Regions from separate parts of the Streptomyces sp. bgisy159 genome, predicted to be linked through region 3. Evidence: riboswitches for the same ligand, from Rfam matches in the RefSeq annotation. Region 3 holds a riboswitch; each other region holds the start of a gene.
The links. A riboswitch is a leader RNA that binds a small molecule or an ion and turns the genes downstream of it on or off. The one in region 3 is predicted to bind cyclic di-AMP.
Positions count from the first base shown of each region.

Region 1: it holds a riboswitch for cyclic di-AMP, as region 3 does, so the genes downstream of both, AC3ET3_RS03550 (transglycosylase SLT domain-containing protein) here and AC3ET3_RS34790 (M23 family metallopeptidase) in region 3, are expected to answer to the same signal.
Region 2: it holds a riboswitch for cyclic di-AMP, as region 3 does, so the genes downstream of both, AC3ET3_RS16945 (C40 family peptidase) here and AC3ET3_RS34790 (M23 family metallopeptidase) in region 3, are expected to answer to the same signal.

Region 1 is NZ_JBYIQX010000002.1:309,034-312,299, reverse strand. It holds gene AC3ET3_RS03555 (HAD family hydrolase) at 133-975, shown strand; gene AC3ET3_RS03550 (transglycosylase SLT domain-containing protein) at 1,054-1,560, opposite strand; cyclic di-AMP (ydaO/yuaA leader) riboswitch at 1,564-1,732, opposite strand; gene AC3ET3_RS03545 (polyprenyl synthetase family protein) at 2,178-3,188, shown strand.
Region 2 is NZ_JBYIQX010000015.1:48,002-51,267, reverse strand. It holds gene AC3ET3_RS16955 (helix-turn-helix domain-containing protein) at 1-628, opposite strand, end outside; gene AC3ET3_RS16950 (ATP-binding protein) at 841-1,317, shown strand; gene AC3ET3_RS16945 (C40 family peptidase) at 1,473-1,946, opposite strand; cyclic di-AMP (ydaO/yuaA leader) riboswitch at 1,950-2,069, opposite strand; gene AC3ET3_RS16940 (hypothetical protein) at 2,512-2,820, opposite strand; gene AC3ET3_RS16935 (ATP-dependent Clp protease proteolytic subunit) at 2,829-3,266, opposite strand, start outside.
Region 3 is NZ_JBYIQX010000072.1:12,669-15,934, reverse strand. It holds gene AC3ET3_RS34795 (tyrosine-protein phosphatase) at 1-325, opposite strand, end outside; cyclic di-AMP (ydaO/yuaA leader) riboswitch at 1,083-1,245, shown strand; gene AC3ET3_RS34790 (M23 family metallopeptidase) at 1,250-2,242, shown strand; gene AC3ET3_RS34785 (SGNH/GDSL hydrolase family protein) at 2,455-3,240, shown strand.

The sequences.
Region 1 (3,266 bases), on a different contig from region 3:
AACCGTCCTTTACCCGGCGATGAGCGGAATAGCAGGCGATGGGGGTGGCGTTCACCGGCGCCGGGCGGCGGTGTGCGGGCGATGCCGGGAGACGGCCGCCGGGCGATGGTCCGGTGTCCGTATTCTCTGATCATGCCCGCACCCACCGCATATGCCGACCGCGCTGTGTACCCCGCGTATCCCGGGTACTCCCTCGTCGCCACGGACCTGGACGGAACGCTGCTGCGCGGCGACGACACCTTCTCCGACCGGTCGCTGAACGCGCTCGCGCGGGTCACCGGGGCCGGCGCCCGGCACCTGGTGGTGACCGGCCGGCCCGCGCCGCGGGTACGGCCGCTGCTGGAGAACCTGCGCAGCAGGGGGCTCGCGGTGTGCGGGCAGGGCGCGCAGTTGTACGACGCCGGCGCGGACCGTCTGGTGTGGTCGGTCACCCTGGACCGGGAACTGGCAGAGACCGCGCTCGGCAAGATCGAGGCCGAGGTCGGTTCGGTGTACGCGGCCGTCGACCAGGACGGCGTCGACGGGCTGACGCTGATCGAACCGGGCTACCGGATGCCGCACCCGACGCTGCCGGCGGTGCGGGTGGAGCGGCGCGAGGACCTGTGGGGCGAGCCGATCAGCAAGGTGCTGCTGCGCCACCCCGAGCTGTCGGACGACGAGCTGGCGGCCACGGCGCGCGCGGCGGTGGGCTCGCTGGCCACGGTCACCATGTCGGGGCCGGGTACGGTCGAGCTGCAGCCGTGCGGGGTGACCAAGGCGACCGGTCTCGCGCTGGCCGCCCAGCACCTCGGCATCGGCCCGGCCGAGACGGTGGCGTTCGGCGACATGCCCAACGACATCCCGATGTTCGACTGGGCGGCGCGCGGGGTGGCGATGGCCAACGCCCACCCGGAACTGAAGGCGGTGGCCGACGAGGTCACGCTGTCGAACGAGGACGACGGCGTGGCCGTCGTCCTCGAACGGCTGTTTCCCTGAGGCCCGGTCGGGTCCGGTCCGGCCCGGCCGAGCGGGGCCGGGCCGGACCAGGCATCCGGGGGCTGCTCGGGTGGGTGCTCAGTACGCGCCGAAGACGTTGTCGATCGAGCCGTAGCGGTCGGCCGCGTAGTTGCAGGCGGCGGTGATGTTGGCGACCGGGTCGTACGGGTCGTACGCGGTGCCGGGCACGTGGTACGCCTGGAAGGTCGGGTCGATGACCTGCAGCAGCCCCTTGGAAGGCGTGCCCGCGGCGGCGTTGGAGTCCCAGAGGTTGATCGCGTTCGGGTTGCCGGACGACTCGCGGATGATGTTGCGGTAGATGCCGTCGTAGCTGCCCGGGATGCCGGTCTCGGACATGATCGCCAGGGACTCGCGGATCCAGCCGTCCAGGTTGTTGGGGTACCCGGCGATGGTGGTCGTCGAGGTGGGCGTGGCGGTGGCGGCGCTCGCGGTGGCCGCCCCGAGCAGGGGGAGGGCGAGGACGGCCGCGCCGGCGCCGGCGGCGACGAGGGCACGCAGGCCGCGGGCGGTGCGGGGCCGGGTGGTGCGGCCGGAAGCGGGCAGGGGGGTGCCGTGTGCGGGCATGGGGATGTTCCTCTCCGGCGCCTGCGAGGTGAGCTGTCGGGTTCGGGCGGGGAGGTGCCCGGCCGCGCCCGGTGCGGGCACGGCTTCACCCCGAGCCGGCCGGGTCGCTGCCCGGCGCGGCGGTCTACCTGGGTCCCCCGCTCCTGCCGTACGCGAGTGGTGATCGATGGGTGGGTGCCGGGCGGCGGCAGGATTCGGCGTCCGCTCGACTGGGCGGGAACGTATGCGAGAGCACATGTCGGGAACAAGTGGGGAATTCACATAACGCGCCCATTGGCCGTGCGTGATGCCTATGAGGTGCTTGATCCTTTGCGTTCGCCACGGGTCAACTCGCCTGGGGGGAGCGGGAGAAGGGTGAAGGTGCGGTGGCCGGTCGGCGAGGGCGAGTGAGTCATGTCACCGAGATCCACAATGCATGGTAAATCGGGCAATAGTGGCTATTTCTTCATTAGTCGCCTCGTGGATACTTTCCGGTAAGTCGATAAATGTCCCGTCACGTGAGGCGGTGGGGTCTGATGGTGATCGAAACGTGACCGGATACGCTGACTTGAGTGATGGCAGCGACCTATCGACAAACCGTGAACCGCCGGTAGACACCAGCAGACAGGAGACCCCTCGTGACCGTCGTCGGGCCGTTCGGGCTGAGCGTGCGGGACCAGGCTCTCGAAGCCGATGTCCAGGCTGGATTGGCGGCTGTCGAGGAGGGCCTGCTCGAAGCCACCAAGAGTGAGGTGCCCTTCATCACGGAGGCCGCCCAGCACCTGGTGCGGGCCGGCGGCAAGCGGTTCCGGCCGCTGCTCGTGATGCTCGCGGCGCAGTTCGGTGACCCCTACGCGCCGGGTGTCGTGCCGTCGGCCGTGGTGGTGGAGCTCACCCACCTGGCCACCCTTTACCACGACGACGTCATGGACGAGGCGGAGGTGCGGCGCGGCGTCGACAGCGCGAACACCCGCTGGGGGAACTCCGTCGCCGTCCTCACCGGTGACTTCCTCTTCGCGCGCGCCTCGCAGATCCTCGCCGACCTCGGACCCGAGGCGGTGCGCGTGCAGGCGCTCGCGTTCGAGCGGCTCGTCACCGGGCAGATCCTGGAGACGGCGGGGCCCACGGACGGGCGTGACCCCGTGGAGCACTACCTCGACGTGCTCGGCGGCAAGACCGGGTCGCTGGTCGCGGTGTCGTGCCGGTTCGGCGCGATGATGTCGGGGGCCGACGAGACCGTCGTCGACGTGCTCACCCAGTACGGCGAGCGGCTCGGCGTCGCCTTCCAGCTCGCAGACGACGTGCTCGACATCGCCAGCGACTCCCACGAGTCCGGGAAGACCCCGGGCACCGATCTGCGGGAGGGCATCCCGACCCTGCCCGTGCTGCGGCTGCGGGAACGGGCGGCACGGCTGGGGCTGCCCGAGGACATCGCGCTCTGCGAGCTGCTGGACTCCGACCTCAGCGACGACGCCCGGCACGCGGAGGCGCTGGCCGGGCTGCGCGCCCACCCGGCGCTGGAGCAGGCCCGCCGGGACACCGTGCGCTACGCCCAGGACGCCCGCTCGGCGCTGTCCCCGCTCCCCGACTGCGGCGCCAAGGCGGCCCTGACGGAGCTGTGCGACGCGGTGGTCCACCGAGCGGGCTGACCCGCCGCCCCGGCAGTCGTCGTACGGCGGACTCCCGGCGGCCGTGGTGACGTCGGCGCCGCCCCCGTCCCCTACGGG
Region 2 (3,266 bases), on a different contig from region 3:
CCTGCAGCCGCACTTGGGGCAGGCGCGCGGCGCTCACCAGGCGGCGCAGCTGCTCCGCCATCACCTCGGGGCCGCCGACCTCGCGACGCAGCACCGCCTCGTCGAGTACCGCGGACAGCCGCAGCGGCGGATTCGCCCGCAGGACGTCCTGCCGGGCCAGCCGGACCTCGACCAGCGTGTCCAGGCGGTCCTCGGACACTCCCTCCACCGCGGCCCGGGTCACCGCGCGTGCGTAAGCAGCGGTCTGCAGCAGCCCCGGGACCACGGTGGTCTCCAGCGTGCGCATCGCGGTGGCCTGCGACTCCAGGCTGATGAAGTCCCGGTAGGTGGGCGGCAGCACGCCTCGGTAGGCCTGCCACCAGTGCTCCCGTCCGGCGCCGGCGCCGTCGGCGCCGGCCAGCATCAGCATGAGCCGGCGCAGCTGGGGGTCCGCGACGCCGTAGGTGTCGAGCAGTAACCGGACGTCGGACGGTTTCGCACCGCTCGTCCCGGTCTCGATGCGGCTCACCTTGGACTGGTGCCACCCCGCCAGCCGGGCCGCCTCACCACTGGTGAGACCCGCGCGGGTGCGCAGCGCACGCAGCTCGGCGCCGAGTTTGCGGCGGCGCACCACGGGGCCGTGCTGCATGGAGTACTCCCAACTGCCGACGAACCCCCGGGCAACGCGCTGCCGTGGCAGAGTTCACCGCTTCGGGGGACAGATATATGCATATCTTGGTGGATCGCCCCCGTGACCGGTGCGGCAATGGCAGGCTGACGACGAAGCACCAGTCCGGGACCGTACTCGAACCATCCGCAGCGTGTCGGACTCCGGTCCCGCGGGAAAGGGACGACGTCGCCATGGCAGACCACCTGGAAGCATCCGTCACCCTGCCGAGCGATCCCGGCTCGGTCGCGGCAGCGCGCGCCTTCGCCGTCGGCACCCTGGGGGAGTGGGGGCTGCCGGTGGACGCCGACCTCGCGGACACCATCCGTCTGATCGTCTCCGAACTCGCCACCAACGCCGTACAGCACACCTTCGGGAGATCACCCACCTTCACGGTGGACCTGGTTCTCGAACACGACGAGAACCTGCGGGTGGGTGTCACCGACAGCCACCCGCGCTTCCCCAGACGCCTCCCGGCCGCCGTTCAGCAGGACAACGGCCGCGGCATGGTCATCATCCGCTGCCTCACCGCCGAGTGCGGCGGCAGGCTGCGCGTACGGCCCACCCGCGAGGGCGGCAAGACGGTGTCCGTAGAGGTCCCTTGGGCCGTCCCCGCCGAACAGGTGACCATGGCGGGCCCCCAGGACATGGCGGGCCCCCAGGAGCAGTAGCCCCCGGAATCCTGTCCCGTCTACCGCTGCCCCGGCCGTTCGTGCCCCCGTGCCCCCCGTGTCCCTCATCCGCCGCCCCGCCGGACACGGCCCGCGGGGCGGCGGCGGGCAGGCCCCGGAAGGGTTGTCAGGGAGTCCGCTCCGGGGCCTGGGAATCAGCGGACGCGCCCGTACCAGACACTCCTGGTCCAGAGCTTCTGCAGCTTCACGACGTCCCCCGTCTTCGGCGAGTGCCAGATCTTGTTGTGACCGGCGTAGAGACCGACGTGGTACACGTTCGACCCGGAGTGGAAGAAGACCAGGTCACCGGGTTTGCGGCTGGACGCGGAGACGTGTCGCGTCCGGTTGTACTGCTGGGCCGCCGTCCGCGGCAGGCTCTTGCCGGCCTTCTTGTACGAGTACATCGTCAGCCCGGAGCAGTCGAAGCGGTGGGGGCCGGCGGCGCCGTACCGGTAGGGCGAGCCCTTCTTCGAGGCCGCGATCTGCAGGGCCTTCGTCGCCGGCGTGACGGCCTCCGCGTCGGCGGCGGCACCCGGGACCACGATCGAGCCGCCCACGGCGGCGATGGCGAAGGCCGAGGCCGTACCGGCCCGGACCATGAGGGACGGGACACGATTGAGCGCGGTCATGCGCAACCCTTCGTCAGCCGCCTGTGAAGGATGACCTGTCGGATTCGGGCTGGCGAAGTTGCCCGGCCGCTGACGCGGCTTCACCCCAAGAGTCCCTCGGTCCGGTCATGGCGTGACCGTGCCGGCGACCCGTCGTGCTCGGGTCCTCCACTCCTGCCGAACCATCCTGTCGACCGGTCGTCCGGGCGGCGGCAGGACTCGGCGTCCGCCCGGACCGCCCCGCCGCTTGTGGCGGGGGCTTGTCGTCAGTCAGGGATCTTGGCTGACCGATGTCCGAAAATCCCAACGGAACCGAGGATTTGTGGTGTTACTCACCACTCACCCGTTCGGGTGGACATCCCGATCCGCGACCTGGTGTCAAGAGGCCCATGACCCTGCGGACCAGCGAAGAAATGTCCCGATACGACCCGAAGCTACGCGCGTCGCGCAAGCCGGGGACCCTCGCCGCTGGTCGAAAATTCGGTCCCTCGGTACTCCAACCGTGGGTAACTCCCTTGGGCCGTTTGAATCGCGGTCAGGACACCCGCCGCACCCGGCCGTCGGGCGGCACCCGGTGGCGGGTGGGTCAACTGTCGGAGAGCGGCGGCAGGGCGACGCGCGCCGTGCGGCGGTCGCCGTCCAGCACGCGCAGCGCACGCGCCAGCGTGGGTGCGTGGACCTCGCTCTCTCCGCGCTGGTGCATCAGTTCCAGGGCGTCCCGCAGCGCGATCGCCTTGCCGACCAGGGTCTGGGCCGCTCGCAGCCCGCCGTAGGTGTCACCGGGGCGGGACGGATTGATCCGGCCGATCAGATCGACCACGTCGAGGTAACGGTCGATCAACTCCGCCTCCGCGCGCGTCAGAGCGGGCAGGGGCGGCAGCTCGGGGGGCAGCATCGACCGTCTCACCTCCCGCCGGACCCGGAGAGCGACTCGGTGCGCCCGGCCACGATCCGGTCCGCCAGCCCGTACTCCACCGCCTCCCGCGCGTCGAGCACCCGCTCCCGCTCGATGTCCGCGCTCACCCGTTCCCGGTCGCGCCCGGTGTACCGGGCCAGTAGCTCCACCAGCAGCGCCCGCAGCCGTGTCAACTCCTCGGCCTGGAGGGCCAAATCGCTCGCCTGGCCGGTCACCGGGCCGGACAGCGCCGGCTGGCGCAGCGTCACGCGCGCCCCGGGCAGCACCTGCCGCTTGCCCGGGGCGCCCGCCGCGAGCAGTACCGCGGCGGCGGAACCGGCCCGGCCGAGGCAGGTGGTGGCGACATCGCAGCCCACGTACCGGATGGTGTCGTGGATCGCCGCCATGGCGTCGAGCGAACCGCCCGGCGAGTTGATGTACAGCGC
Region 3 (3,266 bases):
CGATGTCCCCGTCGCGGACCATCTTCCAGAACTCCGCGCCGTCGGCCGGGTCCGACAGCGGCAGGTTCACATTGCGCACGCCCGGCAGTTCGACGTCCGGGCCCTCCAGCTTCTGGTCCGCCGCGTTGCGGAAGTCGAAGACGGTGTGCAGACCCAGCTTGCCCAGGAACGCCGCGTCCTCGTCGGTCGCGTGCGCCAGGTGGCCGCTGCGGAACAGTACGCCGTGCCGCACCCGCCGACCGTCCGCGGTCGGCAGCCCGCCCACGTCACGGAAGTTGCGTACGCCTGCCAGTCGGTGCTCGGTCGACGGGATCTGCTGCGTCACGGGGGCTCCCTCCCTGTCGCTCCCGGTCGGCGCGGCTCACGGGTGGGCCGACGGGACGCTCTCGACCTTACGGCATCGCTCGCCTGGGGCAACGGGTTGTCCACAGGCGTGCGGAGGCGTCATGGCGGCGTCAGGAGTTGTCCACAGGCCGGTGCCCGAGCGCTCCGCCAGATCGCGGAAGACGGCCGGACGGCGCTGCTCTCGCGGTCCACGCGTGGTTACGCCCTGCGGCTGACCGGGGACGGTAAGTCGCTTCACTGGCTCCGGTCGCAGCGACACGGCGAACCCGCTCCGGCGGTCCGGCTGTGCGGGCCGCACTCCACGGCGTCGTGCGAATGCCGCGAAATGGGTGAAATGCGCCGAGAGGTGCTGTCGCGTCCCAGTCTGCGGACCGGGCTGCGGGTGACTTCGAAGTGGTGGTTGTCCTGCTGCGTCGCATCTGAGTGCTCTGTCCTAATTAACACTTTATAGCTTCTTTCGCTCCAACTCGTCGTGCAGGAGCGAAAGCTGGAGCCGCGTCACGTGAGCATCGTCATACCGGTGACCGAGTGTTGCGCGTCATGTCCACGTAATGCAGTTCTCTTTCAAGGTGATTCATCGGAATGGCCGTCGCTTTGTTGCACGCAGGGTGACGGGGAATTCCCTCCGGAACGCGAAGGAAAGGCACCGTCGGTGCAACCTCTGCTTGTTTCCGCACGTCGTGGTCGCTTACGTTCACCACCGATCCGGACGGACGCCTAATCCTGCCGCCGCCCGGAGCCCGCACCCACCCACCCGTGTACGGCAGGAGCGGGGGACCCACAGGTTTCACCGCCTGTTCCGGTTCCCGGAACGGCTAGGGGTAAAGCAGCGCCCTCGGCGCGGCCGGGCATCTCCAGCCCGCACCCGACAGCTCACCTCGCAGGCGCCGGAGAGGAATTCGCCATGCCCGCGAAGGGTAAGCACCGCCGTCCGAAGGCCCAGCGCCTCACCCGTTCCCTCGCCGTCGCCGGAACCGGCGGCGCGGCTCTCGCCCTTCCGCTGTTCGGCGCGACCGGCGCCCACGCGGCGACGAACGAGTCGGTCGCCTCGGTCGCCGAGAAGGCCGTCACGGCCGTGCCGGTCGCGCAGAAGGCCGCCGCCCAGCAGACCGCCGCCGAGAAGGGCGCGGAGAAGAAGGCCGCCGCGCGGATCTACACCGTCCGCTCCGGTGACTACCTTTCCAAGATCGCGAACGAGCAGCGGGTCAGCGGCGGCTGGCAGCGGCTCTACCGCGACAACCGCGAGGCCGTCGGCGACGACCCGTCGCTGATCCACCCCGGCCTGAAGCTGTCGATCGGCAAGAAGGCCGCGTCGACGGACGGCGCCGCGAAGAAGCCGGCGAAGACCGCCCCCAAGAAGGCGTCGAAGTCGTCGAAGACCACCGCCTCGAAGTCGTCGAAGAGCACCGCGTCGAAGTCCTCGAAGCCCTCCGAGTCGGCGGCGTCCGCCAAGGCGTCGACCACGACGCAGGCCGCCACGTCCGCCGGCGGGTTCTCCGCACCCGTCTCCGGCGCCACCGTCGGCACCGCGTACCGCACCGCCGGCAGCATGTGGTCCAGCGGCTACCACACCGGTGTCGACTTCGTCGTCCCGACCGGTACCTCCCTCAAGGCCGTCGGCGCGGGCACGGTCGTCTCCGCGGGCTGGGGCGGCGCGTACGGCAACCAGGTCGTCATCCGGCTCGCCGACGGCTATTACGCCCAGTACGCCCACCTCTCCTCGCTGTCCGTCTCGGCCGGGCAGTCGGTGAGCGCCGGCCAGCAGGTCGGCCTGTCGGGCGCGACCGGCAACGTGACCGGCCCGCACCTGCACTTCGAGATCCGCACCACGCCGAACTACGGCTCGGACATCGACCCCGTCGCCTACCTGCGCTCGCACGGCGTCTCCGTCGGCTGACCCCCGCTGCCGAAGGCCGGACCCCGATCCCCTGGGTCCGGCCTTCGGTGTACCCGGGGCCGGGTTCCGGCCTCGGTATTCCCCGCTTGACGAAGTATTGGGACGTGGCTTATCTCACCGTCCGTCAATCCCTGCCTACGGTCGCGTAGGTCACATTCCACGGTGAATCATGAACTGCTGTGGCAGACGATTCGAAGAGTGACAGCAGATCAGTGATCGGGTCGTACGTGGCGGTGGGGGACAGCTTCACCGAGGGCGTCGGCGACCCCGGCCCCGACGGAGCGTTCGTCGGCTGGGCCGACCGGCTCGCGGTGCTCCTCGCCGACCGGCGGCCCGAGGGCGACTTCCGCTACACCAACCTCGCCGTCCGCGGGAAACTGCTCGACCAGATCATGGCGGACCAGCTCCCGCGCGCCGTCGAACTGGCCCCGGACCTGGTGTCGTTCTGCGCGGGTGGAAACGACATCATCCGCCCCGGCACCGACCCCGACGAGGTCGCCGAGCGGTTCGAACGCGCCGTGGCGGCGCTGACCGGGACGGCAGGCAAGGTACTGGTGACCACCGGCTTCGACACCCGCGGCGTCCCGGTGCTCAAGCACCTGCGCGGCAAGATCGCGACCTACAACGGGCATGTGCGCGCCATCGCCGACCGGTACGGCTGTCCGGTGCTCGACCTGTGGTCGCTGAGGTCCGTGCAGGACCGCCGGGCCTGGGACGACGACCGGCTCCATCTGTCCCCCGAGGGCCACACGCGCGTGGCGCTGCGCGCCGGGCAGGCCCTCGGCCTGCGGGTGCCGGCCGACCCGGAGCAGCCCTGGCCCCCGCTGCCGCCGCGCGGCACCCTTGAGGTCCGCAAGGACGACGTCCAGTGGGCCCGCGAGTATCTGGTGCCGTGGATCGGGCGACGACTGCGCGGGGAGTCCTCCGGCGACCACGTGACCGCCAAGGGCGCGCTGTCGCCCGACGACATCAGGATGCGGATCGCCGCCGTCGCCTGACGGCGGCGATCCCGCCCGGGAGCGCC